3 regions of the Methylobacterium sp. D53M genome follow, and region 2 is predicted to be linked to each of the others. Evidence: predicted binding sites of a transcription regulator. Region 2 holds the regulator's gene; each other region holds the start of a gene.

Region 1 (10,261 bases), 200 kb from region 2:
GACGACATGGCGCGGCTGCTGGATCGCGTCGGCGGGCTGCGCCGCACCGCCGAGGCCCGCGACCGGGAAGCGTATTTCCGGCACAAGCGCGCCCTGCACGAGGGGCTGGTCGGCGCCGCCTACAACCCGACGCTCGCCGGCACCATGGCGGCGCTGCACGCGCAGTCGCGACGGTTCTGGTACACCTACGAGCCGACCGCGAGCTTCCCGGACTGCGCGGCGATCCACGCGGCGATCGTGTCGGGCATCGCGGCGCGCGACGCGGGGGCGGCCCTTGCCGGGATCGGGACGCTGTTCGACTTTCTCGACCGGATGACCCGCCGGGCCCTCGACCGGCGCCCCCTGGTCTGACAGGTTGACCGCCCCGAACCCGCCCCTATCCTGAGACTGGGATATCAGACGCATCTCAGCGGCGGGCGGATCCACGGCCGATCCCGGCGCCATGCCCCGGACGCGGCCCGAGCGCCAGGGAGGAACGGCTTGAGCGGATTGCCCCCACGCACCGGCGCGCAGGTGCTCGTCGACCAGCTCCGCGCGCAGGGCGTCGCGCGCGTGACCTGCGTCCCCGGCGAGAGCTATCTCGCGGTGCTCGACGCCCTGCGCGACAGCGGCATCGACGTGCTGGTCTGCCGGCAGGAGGGCGGCGCGGCGATCATGGCCGAGGCCGCCGGCAAGCTCACGGGCCGCCCTGGCATCTGCTTCGTGACCCGGGGCCCCGGCGCCACCAACGCTTCCGCCGGCGTGCACATCGCCCGCCAGGATTCGACGCCGATGATCCTGTTCGTCGGCCAGATCGCCCGGCGCATGCGCGACCGCGAGGCCTTCCAGGAGGTCGACTACCGCCAGATGTTCGGCGGCGTCGCCAAGTGGGCGGTGGAGATCGACGACGCCGCGCGCATCCCGGAGATCCTCGCCCGGGCCTTCCGGGTCGCGCTGCAGGGCCGCCCGGGCCCCGTCGTGGTCGCCCTGCCGGAGGACATGCTCGACGACGTCGCGGCCGTGCCGGACGCGCCGCGCGTCGTCCCGGCCGCGCCGGCCCCGTCGGGGGACGACGTCGCGCGCCTGCGGGCCATGCTGGCGGAGGCGCGGCGGCCGGTGGTGGTGCTCGGCGGCTCCCGCTGGACGGAAGGCGCCGTCGCCGCCCTGGCCGCCTGGGCCGAGCGCCACGACCTGCCGGTGGCGGTCTCGTTCCGGCGAGCGCAGCTCTTCCCCGCCGACCACCCGAACTTCGCGGGCGAGCTCGGGATCGGGCCGAACCCGGCGCTGCTCGCCCGGATCCGGGAGGCCGACCTGCTGCTGATGGTGGGCGGGCGCCTCTCCGAGATGCCGGCGCAGTCCTACGGCCTGCTCGGCATCCCCGATCCCGGCCTGCCGCTGGTCCACGTCCACGCCGACGCGGCGGAGCTCGGCCGGGTCTACCAGCCGGCGCTGGCGATCGAGGCGGCACCCGAGACCTTCTGCACGGTCCTGCCGGAGTTCGAGGCCACCGGCACCGGCCGCGCCGCCGAGGCCCATGCCGCCTACCGCGCGTGGTCCGAGACGCCGGAGCCGAAGCCCGGCGCGTTCCAGTACGGCGCGGCGATCGCGTGGCTGCGCGAGCGGCTGCCGCCGGACGCGGTGATCTGCAACGGCGCCGGCAACTTCGCCACCTGGGTCCACCGCTATTACCGGTTCCGCGCCTTCGGCACGCAGCTCGCGCCGACCTCCGGCTCCATGGGCTACGGCCTGCCCGCCGCCGTGATGGCGAAGCGCAGCCGCCCGGAGCGGATCGTCGTGGCGCTCGCCGGCGACGGCGACGTGATGATGACCGTGCAGGAATTCGCGACCGCGGTTCAGTACGGGATCGCCGTCGTGGTGGTGGTGCTCGACAACGGCATGTACGGCACGATCCGGATGCACCAGGAGCGCGAGTATCCCGGCCGCGTCTCGGCGACCGAGCTGCGCAACCCCGACTTCGCGGCGCTGGCCCGCGCCTTCGGCGGCCACGGCGAACGGGTGGAGCGCACCGAGGAGTTCGCCCCCGCCTTCGAGCGCGGCATCGCCTCCGGGCTGCCGGCCATGATCCACTGCCTCGTCGATCCCGAGGCGCTCACCCCGACCATGACCCTCGCGGCCATCCGCGAGAAGGCCCTGGCGGCGCAGCGGGGCTGACCGCCCGCGCGCGCCGTCCCGGTGCGGCCCGCCCGCACCCCCACCGAGAGGAGCAGCTCATGACCCTGCGCGGCGAGAACCTGATCGGCGCCGAGGCGCGGCGCGGCACCGAGGCGGCCTTCCGGGCCGTCGAGGCGGCCACCGGACAGGCCCTGGAGCCGGATTTCCCGGGCGCGAGCCGGAGCGACCTCGACCGGGCCTGCGCGCTCGCCGAGGCCGCCTTCGACACCTTCCGCGAGACCGACCCGGAGGCGCGGGCCGGCTTCCTGGAAGCGATCGCCGCGAACATCCTGGAGATCGGGGACGACCTCGTCACTCGCTGCATGGCCGAGACGGGGCTGCCCCGGCCGCGGATCGAGGGCGAGCGCGCCCGGACGGTCGGCCAGCTGCGCCTGTTCGCCGGCGTCGTCCGCGAGGGCAGCTACGTCGAGGCGCGGATCGACCCGGCCCTTCCGGACCGCAAGCCGCTGCCCCGTCCGGACCTGCGCCTGCGCCGGATCGCCGTCGGCCCGGTGGCGGTGTTCGGCGCCTCGAACTTCCCGCTGGCCTTCTCGGTGGCGGGCGGCGACACCGCCTCGGCCCTGGCGGCGGGCTGCCCGGTGGTGGTCAAGGCGCATCCCGCCCATCCCGGCACCTCGGAGCTCGTCGGCCGCGCCGTCCAGAAGGCGGTTGCGTCCTGCGGCCTGCCGGAGGGGACCTTCTCGCTGCTGTTCGATGCCGGCCAGTCGATCGGGCAGGGGCTGGTGGCCGATCCCCGGATCGCGGCCGTCGGCTTCACGGGCTCGCGCCGGGGCGGCACCGCCCTGATGGCGATCGCGGCCGGGCGCCCGTCGCCGATCCCGGTCTACGCCGAGATGAGCAGCATCAACCCGGTGCTGCTGTTCCCCGGCGCGCTCGCCGCGCGGGGCGCCGCGATCGGCAAGGCCTTCGCGGCCTCGCTGACGCTCGGCGCCGGGCAGTTCTGCACCAATCCCGGCCTGATCCTGGCGCTGCCGGGTCCGGGTCTCGACGCCTTCCTCGAGGCGGCCGGCGCGGCCCTGCGCGAGAGCCCGGCCGCGACCATGCTGACGCCCGGCATCCAGCGCGCGTACCGCGAGGCCGTGGCGCGGGTGGCCGGCCACGCCGCCGTCACCCGCATCGCCGAGGGCGCGGAGGGCGGGGCGACCCAGGGCCGGGCGACCCTGTTCGCCGCGGACTCGGACGTGTTCCTGGCGGATCCCGAGCTGCAGGAGGAGATGTTCGGCGCCTCGGGGCTCGTGGTGCGCTGCGCGGACTTCGCCGCGATGCGGGCGGTTCTGGAGCGTCTGGAAGGCCAGCTCACGGCCTCGCTGCACCTCGCGCCGGAGGATCACGCCGCCGTCCGGGACCTGCTGCCGCTCTTGGAGCGCCGCGTCGGCCGGATCCTGGTGGACGGGTTCGGGACCGGCGTCGAGGTGGCGCATGCCATGGTGCATGGCGGGCCCTACCCGGCGACCTCGGACGGGCGCACGACCTCGGTGGGCAGCCTCGCGATCGACCGGTTCCTGCGGCCGGTGAGCTACCAGGACGTCCCCGACGCCCTGCTGCCGGCGGCGCTCCAGGCCGCCAACCCGCTGGGCCTGCCCCGCCGGATCGACGGCACACCCGAGCGCCGCTGAGCCGCTTCGGGCAGGGGCCGGACGGCCGCGATCCGCCGCTTGCCAGGGGCGGGCGCGGCGTCTAGACAGCCTCCGCTCACCTTGGGGCGTCGCCAAGTGGTAAGGCAGCGGTTTTTGGTACCGCCATTCCCAGGTTCGAATCCTGGCGCCCCAGCCAAATTTCCCAACCAAAACAGCACCTTCGGCACCGGGACATAACGGACACACCGGAACAGAAGGTGTATTTCCGCTGCACAAAAGCCGGCACAGTCCCGAATGGCTAAGGAACTCCCGACCGTCTCGGAACTGCGGAAGGCCGCTGAGGTCACCGATCAGGAGATAGACGCAGCGGTCGACGCGGTGCTCGCAGATCTGGCGACCGAAGCCTACCCGCTCGCGAAGGGCTGGACCCTCGACCTTATCGAGACGATCCGCACTAACACTCGAGCGAACGAGGCGCTGACCACCGACAAGGCGGCCTGGAAGCGCAACATGGTCCGGACCGCGATCCTGCTGGCCCACCCGGTGAAGGGATGAACGACAACACCAATCCGGACAGGGAAGCGATCGCAGAACGCCTCTTTGAGCATTTGAGCGGATTCACGCGGGGAATCGGGATGAGCGGCGAAGACGCGCGTGAGATCATCGTCTGGGTCATTGCGTCGGATCCATCGGCCGGGGACGCTGACCTGCTGGCGAAGGCGCGCGCCTGGATGCTGATCGCGCTCGCGTAGCGAGATGCCGAAAGCCCCATCGCCTCGAGGCGCCCGGCCTCGTCACGACATTCGCCGTCGCGTCTTGGCGGCGCTGACGTCCGAGCCATCGACCGCCACCGAACTCGCCGAGCGCGCCGGAATCCCCGGCCGGGAGCGCGCCATGCGCGCCGCCGGCGCACTGGTGCGCCTGGAGGCTGACGGCCTTGCGGTCAGCGAGTTGCGCCGGAACGTCACCCGGTGGCGGACAGCCGGCGATATATCCCCTCAGGCGTAGGCGACCGGCAGCTCACTCACCTGTGTCGTGTAGCGCGGCGTGCGCATCTCGAACTTCGTGTTCCAATCGCGCCGGCTCACAGGCCCCGCCCGCGCCGGCACCACGGCGCCGCGGCCCCAGCGCGCGTTGCACGCATCCATCGCCGCCATCAACGGGCCGGATCGCTCGCGGTCCAGCGCGCCGATCAGCGCCCGCGGGCTGTGCGACAGCGGCACGAGGTCGTTCGTGACGATCCCGGCCTTGCTGTACCGCCACGGCCGCCCGCCCGGCTCGCGCCATGTCCGCGCCACCCCGTGCCGTGCCGCCTTGATCAGCGCCAGCGTGTCCGAGCTGTGCTCCGGCAGCTGCACGGTGGTCGAGACCGAGCGCATCGGCTCGCCCCGGTCATGCTCGCTCGTGTGGTAGAAGATCGTGACGTGGTTGGTGCCCAGCCCCTCGCGCCGCAGCTTCTCCCCAAGCCGCGTCGCGTGCGCGGCGACCGCTTCCTCCAGCACAGCCCGCTCGGTGATCCGGCTCGAGAACGAGCGCGTGACCGCGCAGCCCTTCCGCCGCGCCGGCACCATCTCCAGCGGCAGGCAGGCCGCGCCGCGCAGCTCGTAGATGATCCGCTCGCCGACCACGGTCAGGCCCTTGCGCACCGGCCGCGGGTCGAGGTCGCGCAGGTCCGCCACGCTCTCCACGCCCATCGCCTGGAGCTTGGCGAGCGAGGCCCGGCCGATGCCCCAGACCTCGGCGACATCGATCCGGCACAGCCAGTGCGCGTAGGCCGCCGGGTCCGTCAGGTCGCACACGCCGTCCAGCGCCGGCACGGTCTTGGCGATGTGGTTGGCGAGTTTGGCCAGCGTCTTGGTCGGGCCGATACCGACGCAAGTCGGAATCCCGGTCCAGGCTCGCACCGTCGCGCGCAGGTCCCGCGCGAGCTCGACCCGCAAGGCCGGCGCCACGTCCGACAGGTTCAGGAAGCTTTCGTCGATGGAGTAAATCTCCACCTGCGGGCTGAACTGCCGGTAGACCGCGTTGGTGCGGCCGCTCATGTCGCCGTAGAGGGTGTAGTTCGACGAGAACACCCGCACCCCCTGGACCCGACACATCTCGCGGATCTTGAAGTACGGGTCGCCCATCTTGATGCCGAGCGCCTTGGCTTCGCTGGTGCGGGCGATGGCGCAGCCGTCGTTGTTCGAGAGCACGATTACCGGCACGGCGGCGAGTTTCGGGTCGAACACGCGCTCGCAGGAGCAGTAGAAGCTGTTGCCGTCGATCAGCGCCACGGCGCGGCCGCCGCCGATCCGGTCGCGCAGCCGGGCCTCCGGCGTGCTCACGACAGCTGCCCGCGGGCGACGTGCCAGCGGATCGAGAAGCGCACCACGCCCCAGATCGCCCCCTCGCCGAACTCGTCGACCGCAAACGCCGGAAGGTCCGGGTTGCAGAAGGCGAGGCGGGCGACGTTGCCGTCGATCACGAGGCGCTTGCAGCTCATCTGGCCGTCGATCGCCGCGACGACGATACTGCCGTGGCCCGCCTTGAGGCTGCGATCGACGCAGGCGAGGTCGCGGTCGTAGATGCCGGCCCCCTCCATGGACGAGCCACTGATCCGCCACAGGAAGGTGGCGGGTGGGTTCGGCACGAGCCAGCGGGGCAACTCGAGCGCGCCCTCGAGGAAGTCGTCGGCCGGTGACGGGAAGCCGGCGCACAGGGCTTGCCCAATCAGTGGGACGCGGACGGCTTCAGGGCTGTGGATCAGCAGTTCGTCGATCCGGTTGAGGTGCACCCGGGGCTCCGCCGTGTTAGAACGAATACGGAACAAAGCTGATGCGCGGGCCGGGTTCAATCTGCGCGCGGAATGTTTCTTTCCGGCCGGTGGACGAATGTGAACTCGGGTCGAAAAGGTCAGTCGTGGCGGAATGTTAAGCGCCTCGCGCGGTCGGCGGTGAGCGTTTGGCGGGTCGGAGCGGGCGGGAGACGACGATGGCGATGAAGACGGCGTTCGTGGTGCAGCCCTTCGAGCTGCACCGGAAGCGGCTGCGGCCCGCCCGGCAGGAGCCTGCGCAGACCGAGAGCGGCGCGCTCAAGAAGGCAGAGAACCTCGCGAAGCGGATGCCGGGCGAGGCGGCACTGAAGGTGGTGGCCGACGACGAGACCGGCGAGCTGGAGGGCGTCACGATCCTCGGCCAGTGGGGCGAGATCCCCGACGACTTCGCGGATAGTCTGCAGGGCGGGTAGAACGAGCGATTGGCTCCGATCCCGAGCTCAGGAGAGAGGAACCGTCAGCCTGCATCCAGCTTGGCTCGGCATGCCTGGAAAAACGCCCGCCAAGAAGAAATCGGTCAAGGCGAAGGTCGCCGAGAAGGCGCCCCGCAGGGTCGGCCTACCAACGCAGCTCGCGGCGATCCAGACGCGGTATCGCGGCGCGCTGCTCGACGCAGCCGAGCTGCCATACGCAGAGCAGGGCGATCGCATCCGGTCCGCATTAGCGACGCTGCTCGCGGAGAAGGCTGCGCTGGGTGTGAAGGACGGCGAGGAACTCGCCGAAGTAGAATAGCCCTACCGCCCCACTCCCCGCGCCGCGAACTCCCAGACCGGCGGCCCCCAGGTCTGCCCGGGCTTCGTCCGGTAACCGGAGAAGCGGTCGAACACGATCCGGTCGGACTCGACGCCCACGACCTTGCTGTCGTTGACCATCAGCGCGCCGGCATACTCGACGCGCAGGAATCCGTGCTCCGGGTGGACGCCGAACAGCTGCTCCGCGGTCCAGCCGAGCCGGTGCGCTTCGGCGCCGTGCTGGTCGAGGAAAGCCAGCGCGTTCGCGCGCATCGCCGCCCATCGCGTCGGGGTCAGGTATCGGCACGGCGAGGCGTGCTCGGATAGGCGCTCGATCTGGTCGCGCCAGGAGGCGACGGTGGGCGGGAGGTCGATGATGCTCATCACGGAGGCGATAGGATGCCACCGTTCAGTATGCCTTAACTGGTATAGCGCCGCGACGACGCTGCATACGGGCTACCACGAATCTCGTGTGTCACCCTAAGGTTGCGCTATCCTGCATTTCGAATCAGGAGGAAGCGTTCTGTGGGCGTCACGACTCATCTCGGCCAAACGGGTAGAAACTATCAGTACGTCCCAAGCCTTAGGGCTAAATCGGGAGAGGTCGAAGCTCTCAGGAATTTGGATCCGGGTGTAAAGCCCAGGATCTTCCCCCTATTCCAGATCATGTCGAGCACGTCGGCGACGTTCGCAACCGACTTAGCCGCGGCGTGGCCGGGGCTGCCTGTTGCCTTGGACGGGGCTGCCCGATCCGCGGCGGATGGATCGTCCCAAGCCTTCGCCACGCTCCTACAATCCATCGGGCTCGCGGGCGTGCCTGTCCTGCCCGTGCTCGACGTTGGGGCCACCGGTCCGTACCACACCGGCGTCGGAGCCGTGCTGAATCGGTACGCGCCCGGCCTCGTGCTGAGGAGCAGTCTCGCGAACCTGCCGAACGCGGCTGCGTGGCTCACGCAGCAAGGCGGTTCGATCGCGGACACCGACCTTTTGATCGACGCGAACCATGTGTCGGATTTCGATCCGCCGCTCATTGCTCAGGTCGCGATCACGGCCCTTCAACCACTTATCGCGCAACCGGCCGGATGGCGTTCGATGACCCTGGTGTCTTCATCCGCGCCACAGGATGTCGGCGGCCTTGTACCGGGGCCGAACCTCGTCCCACGTCGATGCTGGCAGCTCTGGCAAGCGGTCGCGCCGGTAATCCCGAACCTTCACTTCGGCGACCACGGCATCTCGCACCGTAGTTTGTTCGAGCCGCCGCCTGCCGCGATGGCGCGCGCTACGGTCTCTCCACGTTACGCGCTACCAGCCGAATGGATCATCCGAAGGGGCGTCGCAACCAATGGGCCGAACGGACAGCCCATGACCGCCCAGTATCACGGGCACGCCCAGGGCTTCGCTGGACACCCGGGGTTCGGACAGGTCCCAGGGTGTTGGGCCGACGCTCGCATCCAGCAGATCGCCGCAATGGCCGGTGTCGGCAGGTCGGGCAACCGCGAGACCTGGGTGGGGCTGGGCTTCAATCGGCACGCATCGGTCACCTGCCACCACCTGCCCTAGCCAACCCGGGCGGGCCTTGAGACTGGCCCGCACTTCGTCGCGCAGTACGCATAGGGGGAGCTCGCGGGCCAGCCGATGGGCCAGCGTGTCGACCGGCTTGCTACGGAAGCCCTTGATGAGGGCGTGACGTTCCAGCACCTCGACAGCCTCGGCCCGCCACAGCAACCGAGCGATCTGCACCGGATCTGGCGTCGGGTTGCGAAGGGCGTCGCGAGACGGGGCTAGATCAACCGGCGCGCCAGCGCGTCCGCAGGCCAACGACACCCCCCACCAATCGGGGATGATGCCGGACGCCTTGGCGGCATGCTTCTCGGCGACCACCAGCGTCACGCGGTCGAACACCTGATTGTAGAGGGCGGCCTGCGCCGGAAGACGCTCCAGCGTATCGCGCTCGCTCTTCAGCTCGAAGCCGTGCAGCTCGCCGTTGATGACCGCGATGTCGACGCGCACGGATCCGGACCAGATGCCCATCTCTTGAACGACGCGCGTATCCGCGTCGCCGGCATGCAGCCGGTCCAGATAGGCCATGACGGCGCATCTTACGTCGCGATCATGCACGACTGCCGGTCCCCTCCCAAGATGGCGACGCTCTGCGGCTGTCGACCACAGAGCCGATGTGGCAGGGTATGCCTCTCGGCTTCAAGCATTTCCAGGGGGTCGACTGCCGCATAGGGCTGCATTCATTGCAGCGCCGAACCCGGACCACGCTTCCGGCTAAGATCGTGCGAGTTTGCGGTCCGCTGGGTTTCGCCGGTCGGCCCGCAGAATGGCATCTGGTTCTGGAGTTGCACCGGCTGTCAGCGCGGGTACGAGGGCGAAGGCGTGAGACCGCTGAACGGCATGGCCGACACCAAAGACGAGGCCATCGAGGCACTCGCCGCTGCGTGGGCCAGGGCGAAGGCGTGGAGCGCCCGAACCGGGCTGCCATTGGTGCAGGGCAGATCATGACCGACGAGCACAAGAGCTGCCTGCACCCGCTGTCCGACCTACGCTCATGGCACCTCTGGCAGACTGGCAGGCGATCGGCGACGTGCACGCTATGCAGGCCCACGAGGATGCCATCGCCTACCTCGACCTGCTGATCACGACGAAGAAGCAGCATGCAGTCGAGGATGAGGCGAGGCGTTCCCCTTAAATCAAAGCCCCCCTTCGTCGGCCTCCTCGAAATCTAGTTGACCACTTTGATCGTAGCGAGGATGCCTTCGATCCAGTTTCTTTTTAAAATCGTCATAGTTGTCGCTTAGCGACATGATGGTAGTCACGGACGCCAAGTGCTCACGGAGTTTTGGGTGGCCAAATTCTGGAGTTAGCTTTTGAGTCAAAGTCCCTTTTCTCCTGCCTGATGGCAACTTGGGGGTCGATTTTTTCAACTCTTCCAAGACACCGGGCGCAAGACGCTTGTAGAT
Region 2 (10,261 bases):
GGGTTCCGGGCGCGGCTGGAGGCGCTGGCCGCCGCCGCCCCGGGCCGGACCTTCCTGGGGGCGAGCCACACGCGCCGCGGCGACGAGCGGCGGCGCCTCGGGCTGCTCGCCGAGCTGGGCGCGGCCTCCGGCGCCCCGATGGTCGCGGTCTCGGACGCGCTCTACCACCATCCCGAGCGACGCCCGCTGCAGGACGTGGTCACCTGCATCCGCCAAGGCTGCCGGATCGAGGACGCCGGCTACCGGCTGGAGGCCAATGCCGAGCGCCACCTGAAGCCCGCCGCCGAGATGGCGCGGCTGTTCGCCGACCACCCGGAGGCGCTCGCCCGCACCGTCGAGATCGCGCAGGCCTGCGAGTTCAGCCTGTCGCAGCTGCACTACGAGTACCCGGACGAGCCCGTGCCCCCCGGGCGCACGCCGCAGGAATACCTGGAGGAGAAGACCTGGGAACGGGCGCGCTGGCGCTACGGCGGCGAGGTCCCGGACGGCGTCGCGGCGACGCTGCGCGAGGAGCTGCGGCTCATCGCCAAGATGAAATACGCCCGCTACTTCCTGACCCTGTTCGACGTGGTCGAGTTCGCCCGCGGCCGGGGCATCCTGTGCCAGGGCCGCGGCTCGGCGGCCAATTCCGCCGTGTGCTTCTGCCTCGGCATCACCGCGGTGGACCCGTCGAAGCACCGGCTGCTCTTCGCCCGCTTCATCTCGGAGAACCGCGGCGAGCCCCCCGACATCGACGTCGACTTCGAGCACGAGCGCCGCGAGGAGGTGATCCAGCACCTCTACGCCCGCTACGGCCGGGAGCGGGCCGCCCTCTGCGCCACGGTGATCCACTACCGGCCCCGCATGGCGATCCGCGAGGTCGGCAAGGTCCTGGGCCTGACCGAGGACGTGACCGCGGCGATCGCCGACACGGTCTGGGGCTCCTGGGGCACCGGCATGCCGGACCAGCACGTGCGCGAGGCCGGGCTCGACCCGGAGAACCCGGCGATCCGGCAGGCGCTCGACCTCGCCCACCAGCTGATCGGCTTCCCCCGCCACCTGTCGCAGCATGTCGGCGGCTTCGTGCTGACCCGCGGCCGCCTCGACGAGACCGTGCCGGTGGGCAACGGCGCCATGGCGGACCGCACCTTCATCGAGTGGGACAAGGACGACATCGACGCGATCGGCCTGATGAAGGTCGACGTGCTGGCGCTCGGCATGCTGACCTGCCTCAAGCGCGGCCTCGATTTCCTGGAGAAGGATCACGGCACCTTCTACGAGACGCTGGCCGACCTGCCGCAGGACGATCCCGCGACCTACGCGATGCTGACGAAGGCCGATTCCGTCGGCGTGTTCCAGGTCGAGAGCCGGGCGCAGATGTCGATGCTGCCGCGCCTGAAGCCGAGGGAGTTCTACGACCTCGTGGTGCAGGTCGCGATCGTGCGCCCCGGCCCGATCCAGGGCGACATGGTCCATCCCTACCTGCGGCGGCGCTCCGGGATCGACCCGGTCGAGTACCCGGCCCCGCATCCGGATCACGGCCCGGCGGACGAACTGAAGGAGGTCCTGCAGAAGACCTACGGGGTGCCGCTCTTCCAGGAGCACGCCATGCAGATCGCCATCACGGCGGCGGGCTTCACCCCGGCCGAGGCCGACGGGCTGCGCCGGGCGATGGCGACCTTCCGCCACGTCGGGTCGATCGGCGGCTTCGCGGAGAAGTTCGTGGGCGGCATGACCCGCCGGGGCTACCCGCAGGACTTCGCCGAGCGCTGCTTCGCGCAGATCCGCGGCTTCTCGACCTACGGCTTCCCGGAGAGCCACGCGGCGAGCTTCGCGCTCCTCGTCTACGCCTCGGCCTGGATGAAGTGCCGGCACCCCGACGTCTTCCTGGCCGCGATCCTCAACGCCCAGCCGATGGGCTTCTACCAGCCGGCCCAGCTGGTGCGCGACGCCCGGGCCCACGGGGTCGAGGTGCGGGGCGTCTGCGTCAACGCCAGCGACTGGGACTGCACCCTGGAGCCGGCCGGGGATCCGGCGCTGCACGCCGTGCGGATCGGTCTGCGCGTCGTGCGCGGCCTGCCCGAGGCCGCGATGCGCCGGCTCGTGCGGCTGCGGGCCAACGGCTACGCCAGCATCGAGGGCCTGCAGGCGTCCCTCGCCCTGCCCCGCAACACCCTGGAGCGGCTGGCGGAGGCGGACGCGTTCCGCTCGCTCGGCCTCGACCGGCGCGCCGCCCTGTGGATGGTCCGCACCCTGGAGGGGACGTCATCCCGCAAGGCCGCCAAGGCCGATGCGAGCGAGCGCCGCGCCCATCTCCTCGACGCACCCCTGCCGCTCTTCGCGTGGCACGCCGATGACGGCCTGTTCCGGCACGAGCCGACGGTGGACCTTCAGCCCCTGGCCCCGTCCGAGGCCGTGGCCGAGGATTACGCCGCCACCGGCCTGTCGCTCCAGGGGCACCCGGTCGCGTTCTTCCGGGGGCGGCTCGCCCGGATCGGCGCGATCCCGGCCCGGGCCCATCTCGATCCGTCGCTGCCCCAGGGGGCGCGGGTCACGGTGGCGGGGCTCGTGCTGATCCGCCAGCGGCCCGGCACCGCCAAGGGCGTGGTCTTCCTGACGCTGGAGGACGAGACCGGTATCGCCAACGTGATCGTCTGGAAGACCGTATTCGAGGCGAACCGCCGGATCGCCATGCAGGCGCGGTTCCTCGCCGTGCGCGGCCGGATCCAGCGGGCGGACGGGGTGGTCCACCTCGTGGCGGAGGGGTTTCGCGACCTCACCGCTGCCCTGCGCGATCTGCGCGAGGCCGGCATGAAGCTGCCGCCCGAGAACACGGATTTCGGCGTGCCCCCGGACCGGCGCGTGTTCCCCAGCCGGGATTTCCACTGAGGCCGGCCCTTCGAGCGGCCCTCGACCAGCCCCTCGACAGGCCCCGCGCCGCGCGTAGAGTGCGGCGATGTCGAGCTTCGCCGTCCCGCGCCTCCTCCTCGCCGCCTGCGCGGCCCTGCCCCTCCTGGCGGAGGCCGCCCGGGCCGACAGCTGCGACGACCTCACCCGCCAGATCGCCGACGCGATCGGCGGCCGGGTCGGCAAGCGCGCCGGCCCCAGCATCGACATCCGCGTGGCCGGCCCGATCAAGTTCGACGTGACCTGCCGGGCCGAGCCGATCGTGCAGGCGACCTCCGCCGAGCCGAGCCCCTCGGCGACCTTCTTCCGCGACCTGTCGGTGGCCTCCGAGATCCTCGTCGGCCAACCGGCCGCGACCGTCGAGCCGATCATCGCCAGCGCCTACCGGACCGCGCTGGCGGAGCGGCGCAAGTCGTTCATCCAGCAGAACGGCTGGTCGGCCTCCTGCTACACCGACCCGGGCAGCAGCGCGATGCGGACCCTCTGCTCGGTGGGGCGCATCCCGCCGGGCTGAGGCGGACCTGAGCCGGCAGGATGCGTGGCCTGGGCCCGCTCAGTACTCGATCACGCCGTCGAGCGCGTAGTGCTTCACGGTCTTCCGGTTGGCGATCAGCTCGTCGACCGTCGGCTCGCCCTTGAGGGCGCGGGCGATGGCGAGTTTCGTGGCCTCGTAGTTGGTCCGGTAGAGGTCCTTCTGGTCGAGGTTGTCGTCCTCGGCGCATCGCTGATCGAGCCAGATCATGATGATCATGCACAGCTCGTCGAGCCCGTCCTTCGGCAGGATGCCCTCGATGATGCAGTCCACGATCGCGTCGCCGGTGGCGGCCTGGACCACGCCGCCGAGGAGCTCGGCATACTCGGCCGTGTGGATCGTGACCTTGGTGGTCATCATCGTGGCCGGGCGCACGAGCTGGTTGAGGTCGCGCACCACGAACATCCGCGTGTGGCCCTGGACCTGCCCCATCATCGACGCGAAGGCCTGACCGACCGGGCCGCGCACCGAGCCGATCAGCACCTCCGGCATGGCGTCGGTGTACTGGCCCTCGGCCGCCAGCACCGTGGCCTCGCCCGTGCGGAACCAGATCTCTTGCATGTTCGAACTCCACCTGATCGGAGCCCGCGGGAGACATCATCGGCGGCCTCGCGTCAATCGCCCCGAAGCCGGCCCCCATCCCGGCCGCCCCTGCCCTCGCCCGCGCCGCGGCGCGGGCGCAGCCCCGTGCCGCCCCGTGCCGCCCCGTGCCGCCGCGATGCGGCCGCCGGCATCCGCGACGGCGCGCATCTCCACCCCTGCGCGGCCTGTGGCCTTGAGGAACGCGGACAGGCGAGGCAGGGAAGACCGGAGCGCGGCTCCGGGAGCGGTCCCGGGCCTGGCCGTTCCGGTGGGCGCGCGGCGCCGTGCCGGGCATGCGGGAGGAACACGATGGCGGAGAGCACGGACCGGGGCTCCGGCTGGAGCCTTCAGGCGAGCGCCGTGCCCGACGGGGTGCGCCTGGAACTCGCCCTCGCCGACCTCGGCGGTGCGCCGGTCACCGCCGCGATCGTGCTCGACCGGACGGAGGCCCGGGCCTTCGCCCGCGCCCTGCTGGCCGCCGCCGGCGACGCCGCGGAGCGGACTTTCCCGAAGCCGGGCGCCTGAGGACGCGCCGCCGGCCGGTCAGCGCACGCCGAGGCCCGGATTGCGGCCCGGCAGGCGGGGGACCACGGTGCCGCGCTTCTCGATCGGCGCGTCGCAGGCGTAGGCGAACTCGGTCTTCAGCGGATCGAACACGGTCTCGCCGGTGATCCGGCAATCCTCGCGCACGGTCTCGTCGAGATAGGCCCGGGCGGCGGTGCGGAAGCGCTTCACCCGGGTGGCGCCCGGCTCCGGATCGATCCGGACCTCGCTCAGGTTGCAGCCGGTATACTCGCGCAGGGCGTTGGACACGATCAGCATCCGGCGCAGCTGCCGGTTGTCGTAGACCTCGTAGGGCTCCTTGCAGCCGATCGTGACGACCTGGGGAGTGAGCGCCACGTAGTTCCGCGAGATGTAGGAGAAGCCGGTGGTGCAGCCGGCGAGGCCGAGGGCGGCGAGGCCGAGGGGCAGCAGAGCTGCGGGTCGTCGCATCCTCGTCATTCCAAGAGGGTCCCAGCCCGCGCCCCGGATCCGCCGCCTTCCCGGCGGGGCGCCGCGATGCATTGAAACGGCTCCGCTTGCGCCGTCAATGCGTTTCTCGACCTTCTCCCGCGGGCGCGCCGCGGAGCGCCGGGCCGAGCGGTGCCGCTCTTGCGGAACACTTGCGGAACGTTTAACCTGTTCGTGATTTGTTTCGGAGACCGTCACGTGGCGGTCCGCCAAGCCGCGAGTCCCCCGTCGATGCTCACGCGCAAGCAGCTGGACCTCCTGCGATTCATCCAGAGCCGGATGCAGGAATGCGGTGTCCCGCCGTCGTTCGACGAGATGAAGGATGCCCTCGATCTCAAGTCGAAATCCGGCATCCACCGGCTGATCACGGCGCTCGAGGAGCGCGGCTTCCTCCGGCGCCTCCCGAATCGGGCGCGCGCCATCGAGGTGATCCGGATCCCCGAGAGCCTGACCCAGGCCGCTCCGGCGACTCAGGCCCCCGCCGAGCCGCGCCGCTTCACGCCGAGCGTGGTCGAGGGCGGTAAGTCCAAGCAGCCGCCGGCCCCGGCGAGCACGCGGATGATCGACGAGTCCGGCCGCGCCATCTCGATCCCGGTCATGGGCCGGATCGCGGCCGGTACGCCCGTCTCGGCGATCCAGAACCAGAGCCACGCCATCACCCTGTCGCCGGACTTCGTGGCCGGCGGCGAGCACTACGCCCTCGAGGTGCGCGGCGACTCGATGGTCGAGGCGGGCATCCTGGACGGCGACCTCGTGGTCATCCGCAAGCAGGAGACGGCCAATACCGGCGACATCATCGTGGCGCTGATCGACGACGAGGAGGCGACGCTCAAGCGCCTGCGCCGCCGCGGCTCGTCGATCGCCCTCGAGGCCGCCAACCCGGCCTACGAGACCCGCGTGCTCGGGCCCGACCGGGTCCGGATCCAGGGCCGCCTCGTGAGCCTCGTCCGCCGCTACTGAAGCGGCTCGGCCGGCGCGTCGTCGGGGGCGAGGTCTCCGCCCGGCGCGGCGTCGGCCTCCGGCGTCGCGGCGACCCCGTCCTCCGCGGGGCGGTCGCCCGGCTCCGCGGTGACCGGCCGCGGCGGTCCCGGCCCGCGCCCGGCGGCCGGCCGCCAGGGCACGGCGCGGCCGTCGTCCCGGGCGTAGCGCGCGGCGAAGCCGTCGCCGTCGGTCCGGAGGGCCACGGCCCCGCGGGCGGCGAGGACGCGCCGGTCGATCACCAGCGGCCCCGTGCAGGTGGGCGGCGCCGCGAGGCCCGTGATCAGCACCGCGGCGCGGGCGCAATCCTCCGGGAAGGCCCGCCGGTCCCGGACCAGGGCGACCGCCCGCCCGTCCGGCAGCCGGGCGGTGCAGCCGAGCCGGTCGCAGCGCCCGCTGCCCGACCGGACGATCAGCGCCGCGGGCCGCCGCCCGTCGCCGTCCGCCTTCAGCCACTGCTCGAGGACGAAGCCCGAGGGTCTGCCGAGGGCCGCAAGCCGCCCGTCCGGGCCCCGCACCGCGGCCCCCGCGCCCTGCCGGTCGACGTAGAGGTCGTAGTGGTCGGGCCGGGCCGCGAGGACGAGCCCGAGCAGGACCGGCGGCACGGCGAGCCAGCGCAGGCGCGAGGCCGGCAGCGTCCCCAGCAGCAGGCCGGCGGTCAGCAGGGCGAGCGCCCCGGCGCCGAAGGCCGGCAGCACCAGGACCGCCCGTTCGAACCCGGCGATCCAGTCCGAGATCGCCAGCATCCCGGCCACCGCCTGCCCCATCAGCCACCAGACCGGCCGGTCGAGGGCGAAGGGATAGGCGAGGCAGCCGATCACCGCGGCGGGCATCACCGCCAGGGAGACGAGCGGCAGGGTCAGGGCGTTGCCGACGAGGCCGAAGGGCTGGACCGTCTGGAAGTGGTAGGTGGCGAAGGGGGCCGTCGCGACCTGCGCCACCAGGGTCGTGGCCAGGGTCCCGGTGATCGCCGACAGGCCGGTCCCGACGAGCCGCCCGATCCGCCCGGCCCCCGGGCGCACGAGCAGCCGCCCGTCGATCAGCCGCGCGCAGGCGATCAGCCCGGCCACGGCGCCGAAGGACATCTGGAAGCTCGGGCCGAGCAGGCCCTCCGGCTCCCGGGCGAGCGCGATCAGCGCCGCGAGGGCGAGGTTGCGCATCGACAGGGCCGGCCGGTCCACCAGGATCGCGCCCAGCATGATCAGGGTCATGATCAGCGAGCGCTCGGCCGCGATGTCCCAGCCCGAGAAGGCGCAGTAGGCGGTGACGCCGACCATGGCGAAGCCGGCCGCGATCTTCTTGATCGGCCAGAGGAGCGCGCAGAGCGGCACCGCGGCGAGGAGCGCCCGCACCAGCCAGAACACCACGCCGGCGGCCAGCACCATGTGGAGGCCCGAGATCGACACCACGTGGTAGATGCCGGCGGCGCGGAGCGCGTCGTTGGTGGCCGGCCCGATGAGGCCGCGCTTGCCCGTCACCAGGGCCGCCGCCACCGCGCCCGCCTGGCCGCCGGCGGCCTCTGCGATCCGGCGCGTGAGCCCGTTGCGCGCCGCGTCGAGCGCAGCGGCGAGCCGCAGGCCCAGCGGCGGCGGCCCGGACGGTTCCCGGACGGTGACGGTGCCGATCAGCGAGCCCACCGCGCCGATCCCCTGGAAATAGGCGTCCCGGGCGAAGTCGTAGCCGCCGGGCCGGGCCGCCTCCGGGGGCGGCAGCAGCCGGGCCGTGGCGGCGACGCCGTCCCCGGGACGCGGAATCGGCGTCTTCCGGAACGAGACCCGGACCCGGGCGGGCCGCGCCTCCGGCGCGAGGCCGGCGAAGCTCTCCACCCGGATCACCAGCCGGGCGCCGACCTCGCGCTCGTCCAGGGCCTCGACCGTTCCGACGAGCGGGCCGATCGTGGTGCGGGTGAGGATCGGTGCGGCGACCTGCGAGACCCGCCAGGTCGCCGCCGCGAAGCCGAGGAACGCGGCCGCCACCGCGAGCGCCGCCGCCAGGGCCGCCGGCCGCGCGCCGAGGACGGGGACCGGCGCCAGCGCGAGGCCGGCCGCGATCAGGGGGGCGGCGAGGCTCGGCGCGCCGTCGGCCGCCGCGAAGTAGACCAGGATCCCGCCGCCGAAGGCCACCGCCAGCCAGGGGAACAGCCGGCGCTGCTCGGCCTCGCGGGCGAGGCCGGCGACGACCCAGTCGCGGAGCGCCGGGAGGGCGGCCAGGAGGGCGGCCAAGAGGGCGGCGGGAAGGGCTCGGGCGCGCGGGCCGATCAGCGCGACCGCGCCGTCCGCCCGCCTCGCGCCGATCCGCCGCATCGCCGCCGCCCCGCTCCGCGCGACCTGTCGTCGGGGCCGGGCGATTCTGCGGGCGATTCTTAACGCATCCGCCGGCCCGTGCTACAGCGGGTTCTTCGTGCTACGGGCGCCCTGTCGAGCCCCTCGCCGCTCCGCCGCCCCTTCGCCGTCCGTCGCGCCCCGTCCGCGACCAGCCCCGGAACATACCGGACCGATGTCCTCAGCCGTCGTCACGCGCTTCGCCCCCTCGCCCACGGGTTACCTGCATATCGGCGGGGCCCGCACGGCCTTGTTCAACTGGCTCTACGCCCGCCACACCGGCGGCAAGATGCTGCTGCGCATCGAGGACACCGACCGCGAGCGCTCCACCAAGGGGGCGATCGACGCGATCCTCGACGGCCTCTCCTGGCTCGGCCTCGACTGGGACGGCGACGTGGTCTTCCAGTTCGCCCGCGCCGAGCGCCATCGCGCGGTCGCCGAGGAGCTGCTGGCCGCGGGCCGCGCCTATCACTGCTACGCCACCGCCGAGGAGCTCACGCAGATGCGCGAGACCGCCCGCGCGGAGGGGCGCGCCCCGCGCTACGACGGCCGCTGGCGCGACCGCGACCCGTCCGAGGCCCCCGCCGGGGTCAAGCCGGTGATCCGCCTGCGCGCCCCGACCGAGGGCGAGACCGTGGTCGAGGACGCCGTCCAGGGCCGCGTGACCTGGGCCAACAAGGACCTCGACGATCTCGTCCTGCTGCGCTCGGACGGGACGCCGACCTACATGCTCGCCGTCGTGGTCGACGACCACGACATGGGCGTCACGCAGATCATCCGCGGCGACGACCACCTCACCAACGCGGCGCGCCAGAGCCAGATCTTCTCGGCCCTCGGCTGGGACATCCCGAGGATGGCGCATATCCCGCTGATCCACGGGGCGGACGGGGCCAAGCTCTCGAAGCGCCACGGCGCGCTCGGCGTCGAGGCCTACCGCGATCTCGGCTACCTGCCGGCGGCCCTGCGCAACTACCTCGTGCGGCTCGGCTGGAGCCACGGCGACCAGGAGGTCTTCTCCACCGACGAGATGGTCGCGGCCTTCGACCTCGGCGCGGTCGGACGCTCCGCGGCGCGGTTCGACTTCGCCAAGCTCGCCAACCTCAACGGCCTCTACATCCGCACCAGCGCCGATTCCGACCTCGTCGCGGCGATCGAGACCATCCTGCCCAACGTCGGGCCGGAGCGAGGCCTGTCGGCGCCGCTGCGGCCCGATCTCAAGGACAAGCTCGTCCAGGCCATGCCGGGCCTGAAGGAGCGGGCCAAGACGCTGATCGAGCTCCTCGACAGCGCCTACTACCTCTACGCCCAGCGGCCCCTGGCGCTCGACGACAAGGCCCGCGCCCTGCTCTCCGACGAGGGGCGCGGCCGCCTCGCCGGGGTGCGGCCGGTGCTCGAGGCGCTGCCCGACTGGAGCGCGACCTCCACCGAGGGCGCGGTGCGGCAGTACGCGGAATCGGCCGGCTGCAAGCTCGGGCAGGTGGCCCAACCCCTGCGCGCGGCGCTCACCGGCCGCACCACCTCCCCACCCCTGTTCGACGTGATGGCGGTGCTCGGCCGGGAGGAAACCCTGGCGCGCCTCGGAGATCAGGCGCCGCAGGGCTGAGGCCGGGCTGAGGGCAGGGACGAGGCGGGGACGAGGCGACGCTGGGACCGCCGCGCGCGGACCGGGAGCGGAGAGGGAACTGCCGGCCCCGACCCGGATTGCGTTGGGTGGAAATCGGTTGGCGGAATTCGCTTGGCGACGGGGGCGGGTTGTCACCGACCCCGTTGCTGCTGCACTGCCGTTTGGGTAACCCATGGCTGTGAGCACCCGCAGCATAATGCGTGTGCTCAGGCCCCCGGGACCGACTCGGGCAGCCCGAGGCCGGCATCCGCCACGTCGCCAGAGAAGGGTCCACGATCCATGAGCGCACCCAGCACCATCACCGTGGACGGCAAGTCGATCGAACTG
Region 3 (10,261 bases), on a different contig from region 2:
CATTTCTGGGCGCCGCTCCTTGTCGCGAGCGCGGCGATCCTCTTCGGATTGTCCGGCTCCAAGTAGATCAGCGGTATTCGCGCATTGCGAGGCAGGGCCGCCGACGCTCCGGTCGTCGACGGATCTGGTCAGCGGCGACGAGAGGGTCGTCGATGAACGTCTAGACGGCTGTGCAGCCGTTCCGGTGATCTTGCCCCTCGGTCACGGGTCAGCTTGCCGGCTGGACCGGGCCGTGCGAGGTGTCGCCCGCGACGATGCCTGACGTGAGTTGATCCGCCGATCGCATGAGCCTCGCCGTCGACCCGACCCGCGCCCGGACCCTGATGACCGCCGATCTGCACCGCGGCTATCGCGGCCGGGAGGGCGACCGACGGGCCGCGCGGGATGCCGGTCGATACCAGTCTCGGCGTCGGATCAGCCCCGCGACCCGGCGAAAACGCGACTGGGCCGCCCATTGCAACATCGTGCCGGCGCCTGCCGGAGGAACCGCGTCCCGCGAGGCGGGACCGTTCGCCAAGACAGGGGATGTCCGGGAATGATCATCTGGTCCGGCTGGGGAATGCTGACGGCGCTGATCGCGGCGGCGGGCCTGATCGGCAGCGTGCTGCTCGATCCGGCGCTCGCCCGCCTGGGCGTCCCGACGCCCACGGGCGTCATCCTGGTGTGGGTGGTGGCGGCCGGCTTCAACTGGTGGCTCGGCACCCGGCTGAACGGCCGGCCGGGCCGCGAACTGCTCGACCCGCGCACGGGACAGACGGTGATCCTGCACCCGCGCCACACCCTGTTCTGGATCCCGATGCAGTACTACTCCGTGCTCATGGTTCTGCTCGGTCTGCTCGCCGTGATCGGTGCGATGCACGCCGGCTCGCCGGGCTGGCCTGTCTGATGGGCGCGCGTCGCGCCGCGGGTGCGCGGCCGCGACCTCTCCGAGGCCTCTCTGGCGCTCGACGCCGCGGCGCAGGGATGAAGCCCGTGGCAGCTCTAGGGGCAGTCCGGAGCGTCCGGTATCGCGTCGAAGGCCTGCGGTCCCGGCTGTGCTCGGGGGCGGACGACGACGCGGACCGTGACCCGACAGTCACCCGCCCGGACGCGGTAGCGCTCCCCGTCGACGCGCTCGACTGCATCGATCGGACGCGATCCCAGCACCCGCGCGGCCGCCTCCGCGACGGCCTGGACTTCACGCACGCGTTGCCAGGACGGCGGCAGGGCGGCCTGGGAAGTCGTCGGAAGCAGCGCGAGCCCCGTCGCGCTTAGCCAGCGCCGCGCGGCCATCATGCCCGGGCCTCCCGGGTCGTGGCGGGAGCCGACACCGGCGCCGGGACAGCAGCCCGGATCGGCCGGACCGCGAAGAGCCGAAGGCGTCGGCGCGTGGGCGTCTCTCCGTTCATGCGGCGGGGACGAACCTCAGCGGACCGCAAAGACGGAGGCCGGCGCCCCGTAGCGCCGGTCCCAGCCTTCCCACGCGACGTCGGTCGGTCCCACGGCGAAGTCGACGACCCGCCAGCCGTTTCCGTCCTGGCGCAGCAGCGCGGCGTAGTCGTTCGAGTCCAGATCGTCCGCGGCGCGAGGGAGGGGGCGGCCATCGGGCCGCTGCATCCGCGCGAAGAGGAAGGCCCAGGGGCCGACTTGGTTCAGGGCGTGCACGACGAACTGCACCGGCTGTCCCCGCCCGGCCTCCGCAGGGCCCCGGGCGACATCGAGCAGGGCGCGCCGCGCCGCGCCCTGCGGGGTCTCCGTCCCGGCCTGTGCGGGCTGTCGCGTGCCGTCGCCGCAGGGCTGCCAGGTTCTCTGGGCGCCGGTGTCGGCCGGGCGTCCGTAGCACCAGCCCGCGGCTGCGAGCCGGCGATCGAGGCCGTCGCGCCGCTCGCAGGCCGCCTGCGTGCGCGGATCGTCGCCGGAGCCGCCGCGGCAGAGGCCGTTGGCCGTGGTCCAGTCCCGGAGAAGCGCCGCCACCGGCTCGGCGCGCGTCGCCGTCGGCGCCGCGATCATCAGGGCGCAGAGCGCGCCGACGCGCCGTGTTCGCCGGGTCCGGTCTCTCCGGCTTTCGCAGGGCGCGCGGCCATCACCGGGGAGGCCGCCATCGGCCCGCGCGACGGCGTGGCGGGCCGGAGCAGCGGATCCGCGCGTCTCCGCACCGGCGTCACCCGACCGCGCGCCAGTGCCCGGACCACCGATGGACCTTCCGTGTCCCCCTGTCATGCCCTGAAATCCCTGCCTGCGCCGGTCTCACGTCAGCCTTGAGCAGACCAGACCGAGTTCCGCGCGCGTCCCGCGCGGGACGATCGGCACGATCGTCGCGCTCATGTTGGGCACGCGGCGAGACCTGTCGAGGGGATCGGCGCCGCCGCGGGTCGGAGCGGGTGCGCCTCCGCGGCGCTGCACGGCCGGGTGGCGATCCCACCGCCGGCACCGCCGAGACGGGAGCGTCCCGCCGCGAACAGCCGCGCTCGTCTCCGGCAACCCGCTGCGCCGGGCGCTGTTGGGTCTTCGGGAGTGGTTTCCATATGGCGCGTCGCATCCTGATCACCGGCGCCAGCATCGCCGGCAATACGGTGGCCTGGTGGCTCGGCCGCAGCGGCTTCGACGTGACCGTCGTCGAGCGCGCGCCCGCCTTTCGGGACGGCGGGCAGAACGTCGATGTGCGCGGCGTCGGTCGCACGGTGCTGCGCCGGATGGGTCTGGAACGGGCCGCCCTCGCCAGCGGCACCGGCGAGGAGGGGACGGCCTGGATCGACGGCCGGGGACGGGTCGCCGCGCGGTTCGACGTCGCCGGGGCCGAGGGTGATGGGCCGACCGCCGAGATGGAGATCCTGCGCGGCGACTTGGCGCGCCTTCTCTACGAGCCGGCCCGGGAGCGGGCCCACTATCGCTTCGGCGACCTTGTGGCCCGCCTCGCGGAGGACGGGGACGCGGTCGCCGTCACCTTCGCGGGCGGCGAGACGGAACGCTACGACGCGGTGGTCGTGGCGGAAGGTGTCGGCTCATCGACCCGCGAGCTCGTCTTTCCCGGAGAGAACGCGCCGCGCTGGATGGGTCTGACCATCGCGTACTTCACGATTCCCAGAATCCCCGACGACGACCGGATGTGGCGCTGGTTCAACGCCACGGGCGGCCGCAGCATCTCGCTGCGGCCGGACCGGCACGGCACGACGCGCGCGATGCTGACGCTCCGTCAGCCGCCCGGCGGCGAGCAGGACTGGGATATCGCTCGCCAGAAGGCGTTCCTGCGGGCGCGGTTCGCCGGTGCCGGGTGGCAGGCCGGGCGCGTCGTGGCGGGCCTGGACGCGACGGACGATTTCTACCTCGACGTCCTGCGCCAGGTGAGGATGAAGCGCTGGTCGTCCGGCCGCGTCGTGCTCACAGGCGACGCGGCCTGGTGCGCGACGCCCCTCGCGGGCATCGGCACGACGCTGGCCGTCACCGGCGCCTGCGTGCTGGCCGGTGAGCTGGCGCGCACCGACACGGTCGCGGCGGCTTTCGCGGCTTACGAGCGGGTCATGCGCCCGTATGTCGAGAGGGCGCAGGGTGTCCCGAAGCTCGCGCCGAAGCTCATGAACCCGCGCACGCGGATCGGCATCCGTCTCCTTCACGCGGCCCTGAACGTCGCGAGCAGGCCCGCCGTTCGCCGCGTCACCGCGAAGCTGTTCGATGGGCGCTCCGAGGAGCCCGATGTCTCCGCTTACGTCGGTCGATCGGCCTGAATCGGCTCCTCGGCACACACGCTCCGGCCGGTTCCACATCGAGCGCTCGGATCGCCACGGCTCGGTTCACTGCGGGGTCTGACCTTGGCTCAGGAACGACGGCGTCCGTTGTCGGGGCCGCCTCTCCCGACAAGACCGGCTGTGCCGGCGGGGGAAAGTCCTCCCTAGAATTGTGAGATCAATGTCTGTTGTTTCATGAATCGGATCCCTGTCGGGTCTCGACGCGCGCGAGCATGTCGAGGGCATCACCGATCGCGGCGAACTCCGCGGTGTTGTCGAAGATGCACCACGCGCGTCGGCCGAGGGCCTTGTGCGCTCCGAGGCGCTCGGCCATCCGGGACAGGACGCGCGGTTCGTACGCCGAGTAGTACATGCGCGGCGAGCCGTGGAGCCGATAGTAGACGAGGTCCGGCCAGCCACCGGGCATGCCGGCGTTCCGGACCGGCGCGGGGTCGGCCGCGACACGGGCGATCGCGAGGCCGACGAGCAGGCGGTCGACATCTTCTGTGAACCACGTGGCGTGGCGCGGCTCGCAGACGATGTCGCCCGGGAAGCGCCGCCGGAATCCCGATAGGAAGGTCGCCGCGGACGGGCTGTCGAAGGCCAGACTCGGTGGGAGCTGGAGCAGCAGCGGCCCGAGTTTTGTCCCGAGGCCCGTGACCTCCCCGAGGAAGCGCGCGAGGGGCTCATCCACGCCGATGAGGCGCCGCTCGTGCGTGATCGATCGCGGCACCTTCACGGCGAAGCGGAACCCGTCCGGCACCGCCGCAGCCCATCTCGCGTAGGTCGTCGCCCGATGGGGCCGATAGAAGGCGGTGTTGATCTCGACCGCGGAAAAGCGCTGTCCGTACCGCTCCAGATGGCTGCCCGCCTCTGGGAACTGCGGCGCGTAGGCCTTGGGCAGGCTCCAGCCCGCGGTTCCGACGGCGATGGCGTCTGATGGATGCATGGAATACCGCTCGGGGCCGAAGCCATGCCGGCCCGACCGGCGATCGGTAGACCGGGATCTGCGCGCATGCGAGCGCTCGACGAGGTGTTCGACCGTCTCCCGCAATCCGCGTTCCGGCGACGCTTCCGGCTGGCGATCGCCGATCGGGTCTACCTGCGAGAGAAGGGGCTCCCGACGGTCTTGGACCACGCGCGGGACTTCGTGCGGCGACGCCTCGCGTCTGCCGAGCCGAGGAACGACGGCAAGCAGACGCCCTTTCGCGGTCATCCCGTCTTCACGGCGCAGCACGCGACGGCAACCTGCTGCCGCGGTTGCCTGGCCAAGTGGCACGCGATCCCCGCCGGCCGGGCATTGACCGCCGTCGAGCAGGCCCACGTGGTCGCCGCGATCGCGCGCTGGCTGCGCTCCGAGGACCCCGAGGCCGCCTGAGGCGCGCGCCAGGCGGGCGGCCGGCGCCGCCGAGACGGGGCAAAGTCGGCGTCGCGGACGAACGCCGCGATCCGGTCACTCCCGCCGGGGCGCTTCAGGCCCGGCGGCGTGCCGCTGCCGGTCGCGGCGTCCGGGCCACACGGCCCCGCCGCTTCTCCCGCTCCGCGGGCCGCTTGGCCTTCGCCCCTCCGGAACTCGCCTCGTCCCTTCCCTGCCGCGGCTGCGCGGCGTGTGCGTCGAGGAAGCGCCGGCACGCGTCGAAGTCCGTCTCCGCGTCCGGCGGGCACGGGATGCCGCGCTGCTGGGCGAGGCTGCGCGCGTAGCCGACCATCGCCGCGCTCGGGCTCCGCTGGCCGTCTGCGCGGCCGGCGTCGTCCTCCTGCCCGGCACGCGGCCCGGCATGGGTGTCGAGGAACGCCCGGCAGACGCTGATGCTGCTCCTGCAGCCACGCGGCAGCGTCACGCCCTTCCGCTCGGATAGGCTCACGGCGAACGCCACCATGGCCGGCGTCGGCGGCCGCTGGTCGCCCTGACCGGCCGGGATCAGGCTCGGATCGAGGCTGACGGTCGGCGCCTGCGCGATCGCTGCGATCAGGTCGTCGAGGCGGGCGCGGGTGCGCTGGCGGAAGGCGGTCGCGCGCGCGACCGCCTCGGCGCGCGTCACCGCCCGGCCGATCTCGGCGAGCTCCGCCTCGAACATGGCGCGCCCGACCGGATCTCCGTAGGCCGGGAACACGCTGCGCACCGCGCGGACGAAGGTCAGGCCGACTTCGGTGACCTCGATGGCCGGATCCTTGCCGGTAGACAGCGTGATGTAGCGGCTCTTCAGGAGCTTGGGCAGGATCGTGTCGCGCGTCGCGGCCGTGCCCAGACCCTTCGGCTCGTTCGGGTTGGCGGGGTTTTCCAGGGCGCGCTTGGCGGCCGGATCGTCCACTTGGTCGATCAGCCGGCCCATCACCACCGGCAATTCGCCTCGGGTGATCCGCCGCGGCGGCTCGGTCTTCGCGGTGGCGATCTCCGCCGTCGCGGCGGAGGCGCCCTCGCCGTCGGTCACGAGCGGCAGGCGGGTGGCGGTGGCTTCCGCCTCGCGCTTGGTCTTGCCGGGCACGGCATCCGTTTCGAGCTCGGCCTCGCTGCCGTAGAGCGCGCGCCAACCCGGGGCGCGCACGACGCTGCCGGAGACGGCGAACCGCCTCACGCCCAGCGGTGTCGCGACATCCGCCGTGACGCTCGTGCGCGCGTCGACCCCGTCGGGCAGGTGCGCGGCGAGATAGGCCTTCGCCACGAGTTCCCACAAGCGGAACTGATCGGTGCTGAGACGGCCGCGCTCGGGCGCCTTGCGCAGGGGCACGATGGCGTGGTGCTCGCCCGGATCCGCGACGTAGTGGCCCTTCAGGCCGCGACGGATCAGCGGCGCAGCGTCGCGCGGAACGACTGTGCTCAGGTCGGTCAGGACGGTCGTGACGGCCGCGATGATCGCGGCGGGATCGCCGGCCTGGCCCTCGGGCAGGTGCTCCGACTCCGTGCGCGGGTAGCTGAGGTACCCCTGATCGTAGAGGTCCTGAGCGATGCCGGCCGTGTGCTGCGGGTCCCAGCCGAACCGCTTGGCGCAGCGTCGCGCCAGGGTGTCCTTCGAGAACAGCCGGGGCGGCGCGCGCCGGACATCCCTGTGCGCGACCGCCAGAGGGCCCGACCACGTCGCCGCGGCGGACCGGATCGTCTCAGCGACCGCCGCATCGAGGATCCGCTCCTTCGGGGCGTGCCAGAGGGTGATCTCCGCGCCTGCATGGGTCCTAAGGTGCAGCGCGACCTTGAAGAAGTCCTGCGGCACGAAGGACCGGATCCGCTCCTCCAGGTCCGCCAGGATGGCGAGGGTCGGCGTCTGGACGCCGCCGAAGCGCCAGGGCTCCCGGAAGGCGGGCGGGCGCAGGCGCAGCGAGATCGCCCGCGTGCCGTTCAGGCCGAGATGATAGTCCTCGTACTGCCGGCAGAGCGCCTCGAGATAGGCGGCGTAGTCGCGCTCGCCCGAGGCGGGATCCTTGGCCATGGCCGCGAAGGCGCGTCGGATCGAGACCTCGTCGAGCGCGCCGAGCTTGAGCCGGTCGACCCGGCCGTTCCAGCCGAGATGCTCGAGCACTTCCCACGCGATCATCGAGCCCTCGCGACCCGGATCCGTGGCGATGATCACGCGGTCCACGCCGCTCAGCGCTTGCCGGATCGCGGCGATCTTCGGTGCGTGCGACTGCCCGGACCGGTTCGTGCCGTAGCCGACCGGGATCGTGGGAAGGACGATCGGGAGGAGGTCGAAGCGCCAGGGCTTCCACTCGGGCCGGATGCTGCCCGGCTCCTCGGCCGACAGCAGATGTCCCTCGGCGGCCACGCAGACCGTGCTCGGCGAGCGGAAGAAGCGCTGCAACTGGCGCATCGCCGAGGGCTTCTCGAAGAAGAACAGCGTGCGACCGGAGCTCGGAGATGACATGTCGCTGACCGCTCGGGCTGTCGCCGCGCCTGACCCAGGGTTCACATTTTGTTCCAGGCGGGCTCGGGATGCAACTGGCGCCGCGAGACGGGAAGCCGTGGGGAAGCCGGCGGCGTGTCGCCCTCCCCAGGCACACCGGCCGGCGCCGCGATGCTGGAGCGGCGCTTGTACCTGTGCTCCGGGCTCGCCCGCGGCGGCGACCCGGAATGCCTCCGTGGCCGGATTCCCGCCTGTGGCTGGCGCGTCGCCGTCGACCCGCGCACCGTCCTCCGAAGGCTCCGGGCACGCGCTCGCGTTCTACGGGTTGGCCGCCCCCTGTGCCTGCCGAGACCGGCGCGCCTTCAGCGGGCACGGCACCGAGGCCCGGTCGCTGGCCTAGCCGGCCGCGTGCGCCGAGCCGGGCTTGTTGCCGTGAATGAGGTCCCGACCCGCGTAGATGCCGCCCACGACCTGCAGATCGAGACGCTCCGCATCGCGGCGCCGGACCTCCGCCAGGATCGCGCTGGCCGCTTCCGGTTCGGCTCCGGTCGTCAGGAGCGCCTGCTCGCCGAGGAGCAGAGCCGACTCGACCGTCTCGCGGATCTGGTAGGCCACGCCCGCCTGGATCAGCTCGACCGCGTGTTCGCGATCCCGGGCGCGCGCCAGCACGGGCACCAGGGGGAACTCCGCCTTGGCGATCTCCGCGACGCGTCTGGCCATCGCGGTGTCGTCGACGCAGATCAGGATCGCCCGCGCCGTCGCGGCGCCGGCCGCGTGCAGAATGTCGAGGCGGGTGCCGTCACCGTAATAGACCTTGAAGCCGAATCCCTCGGCGAGACGGATGTTGCTCGGGTTCGTGTCGATGATCGAGACCGAGCAGCCCTGCGCGATGAGCGGCTGACTGGCGATCTGGCCGAAGCGGCCGAACCCGACGATCAGGGCGCTGCCCACGAGGTCCTCGGGCGCCTCGACGCCGTCGATGGACGGGACGGCCTTGGGACCGAGACGATCGAAGGCGACGACCATCAGCGGCGTGATCGCCATCGACAGGATGATGGTGGCTGTCAGGACGGCGTTGGTCGTGCCGTCGATGATACCCGCGCTCGCGGCGGCCGCGTACAGCACGAAGGCGAACTCGCCGCCCTGCGCCATCAGGGCGGCGCGTTCCAGCGACTCGGCGTGCGAGGCGCGCAGCACCCGGGCCACGCCGGAGATGAGCAGGCCCTTCACGGTCATGTAGGCGGCGACGCCCGCCAGGATCAGGCCGGCATTCGCGGCGATCACCGTCAGGTCGAGGGACATCCCGACCCCGAGGAAGAACAGGCCGAGCAGGATGCCGCGGAACGGCTCGACATCGGCCTCCAGCTGGTGGCGGAAGCTCGACTCCGAGAGCAGGACGCCGGCCAGGAAGGCGCCCATCGCCATCGAGAGGCCGCCGAGCTGCATCGCGAGGGCCGAGCCGAGCACGACGAGGAGGGCCGCGGCCGTCATGACTTCGCGCGCCTTGGCGGCGGCGAGGAGGCGGAACAGCGGGTTGAGCAGCCAGCGCCCCGCGGCGACGAGCGCGCAGACCGAGAGCAGGGCGATGGCGACCGTGACCGCGCGCTCCGTCGCGCTCGCGGCGCTCCCGCCCGGCGCCAGAAGCGCGACGGCGGCGAGGAGCGGCACGATGGCGAGATCCTCCAGCAGCAGGATCGCCACGATGCGCTGACCCTTCGGCGTCGAGAGCGCGCCGCGCTCCTCCAGGAGCTGCATGACGATCGCGGTCGAGGTCAGCACGAAGCCGGTCCCGGCCACGAAGGCGACGGTGATCGAGAAGCCGAGGGCGAGTCCGACCAGGGTGAGGGCGGCGATGCAGGCGCCCACCTGGGCGAGGCCGAGCCCGAAGATCGCGCGGCGCATGCCCCACAGCCGGGACGGCTCCATCTCTAGCCCGATGATGAAGAGGAACATCACGACGCCGAGCTCCGCCACGTGGAGGATGGCGTGAGCGTCCGTGAACAGGCCGAGCCCGAAGGGCCCGATCGCCAGTCCTGCCAGGAGATAGCCGAGGACCGATCCGAGGCCGAGCCGCTTGAACAGCGGGACGGCGATGACGCCGGCCGCCAGGAGGGAGACGACCTGAACGAGTTCGCTCGCGGCACCGGATGCTTCGACAGCCATGGCGGGGTCCTTCCGTGGGTGCACTGGCGCCCCGCGGCCCGTGCAGGGCCCCGACGTCGCGCCGACGGATCCATCTTGAGCGAAGCAAGCGCAATCAGAAATGGAAACTATCGAAACGGATCGTTTCCATGAGCGCTCATCGTGCGGCCTGCTCTGACGCGCGATCCGGAGCGAGGCCCCTCGTCCGGATCACGGAGGGGTGTGCTGAGAGGCTGGCGCGGCGACGGGTCTCTGCGCGCGGGGGCTCTGCCGGATCCGGGAGCGGTGTCCGCACACGCGGACGACCGCGCCCGTCAGCGTCCGGCGGTCGACGAAGAGGGGCGATTGACAGCCGATTTCTGGCGCCCTATACGGCGCCTCCCGACGCGGTGCCCGGCGAGGGCGGGCCGCTCGGACGGACTTCCACTGAAGACTGCAAGCAACGGTCGGCGATCGCCGAGTAGTTTTTTGTTGATCTTCAAATGGCACTTGTGTAAACAGGCGCCGTTCTTTGACAAGTGAATACGGGAAAGAGAAGCGTGGACGGCGCTTGTCCTTGCGGGTCCGGCGAGAGCCGGATCA

Evidence for each region. Region 2 encodes LexA, which represses DNA repair genes until DNA is damaged. Its sites were predicted from a motif close to TGTTCNNNNTGTGTTCNG; they were not measured.
Region 1: a site for LexA is predicted at 6,543-6,560, ahead of ACLBYG_RS07735 (LexA family protein). Genes of this name have one in related genera too.
Region 3: a site for LexA is predicted at 7,597-7,614, ahead of ACLBYG_RS17320 (type IA DNA topoisomerase). Genes of this name have one in related genera too.

What each region holds. Positions count from the first base shown of each region.
Region 1 is NZ_JBKFAL010000003.1:72,532-82,792, forward strand. It holds gene ACLBYG_RS07700 (GntR family transcriptional regulator) at 1-351, shown strand, start outside; gene ACLBYG_RS07705 (thiamine pyrophosphate-binding protein) at 481-2,151, shown strand; gene ACLBYG_RS07710 (aldehyde dehydrogenase (NADP(+))) at 2,211-3,788, shown strand; tRNA gene ACLBYG_RS07715 (tRNA-Gln) at 3,871-3,945, shown strand; gene ACLBYG_RS07720 (hypothetical protein) at 4,044-4,304, shown strand; gene ACLBYG_RS07725 (hypothetical protein) at 4,301-4,501, shown strand; gene ACLBYG_RS07730 (Y-family DNA polymerase) at 4,748-6,076, opposite strand; gene ACLBYG_RS07735 (LexA family protein) at 6,073-6,525, opposite strand; gene ACLBYG_RS07740 (hypothetical protein) at 6,723-6,977, shown strand; gene ACLBYG_RS07745 (hypothetical protein) at 7,048-7,296, shown strand; gene ACLBYG_RS07750 (hypothetical protein) at 7,299-7,679, opposite strand; gene ACLBYG_RS07755 (beta family protein) at 7,821-8,855, shown strand; partial or broken gene ACLBYG_RS07760 (sce7726 family protein) at 8,877-9,413, opposite strand; gene ACLBYG_RS07765 (hypothetical protein) at 9,850-9,990, shown strand; gene ACLBYG_RS07770 (P63C domain-containing protein) at 9,992-10,261, opposite strand, start outside.
Region 2 is NZ_JBKFAL010000003.1:273,364-283,624, reverse strand. It holds gene ACLBYG_RS08775 (error-prone DNA polymerase) at 1-2,868, shown strand, start outside; gene ACLBYG_RS08770 (hypothetical protein) at 2,936-3,400, shown strand; gene fae (formaldehyde-activating enzyme) at 3,440-3,979, opposite strand; gene ACLBYG_RS08760 (hypothetical protein) at 4,310-4,525, shown strand; gene ACLBYG_RS08755 (hypothetical protein) at 4,544-4,993, opposite strand; gene lexA (transcriptional repressor LexA) at 5,243-5,971, shown strand; gene ACLBYG_RS08745 (ComEC/Rec2 family competence protein) at 5,965-8,292, opposite strand; gene gltX (glutamate--tRNA ligase) at 8,486-9,913, shown strand; gene gltA (citrate synthase) at 10,214-10,261, shown strand, end outside.
Region 3 is NZ_JBKFAL010000012.1:99-10,359, reverse strand. It holds gene ACLBYG_RS17355 (hypothetical protein) at 1-66, shown strand, start outside; gene ACLBYG_RS17350 (hypothetical protein) at 536-886, shown strand; gene ACLBYG_RS17345 (hypothetical protein) at 982-1,275, opposite strand; gene ACLBYG_RS17340 (hypothetical protein) at 1,405-1,989, opposite strand; gene ACLBYG_RS17335 (FAD-dependent monooxygenase) at 2,505-3,701, shown strand; gene ACLBYG_RS17330 (DUF72 domain-containing protein) at 3,895-4,650, opposite strand; gene ACLBYG_RS17325 (DUF4186 domain-containing protein) at 4,717-5,079, shown strand; gene ACLBYG_RS17320 (type IA DNA topoisomerase) at 5,174-7,558, opposite strand; gene ACLBYG_RS17315 (monovalent cation:proton antiporter-2 (CPA2) family protein) at 7,934-9,700, opposite strand.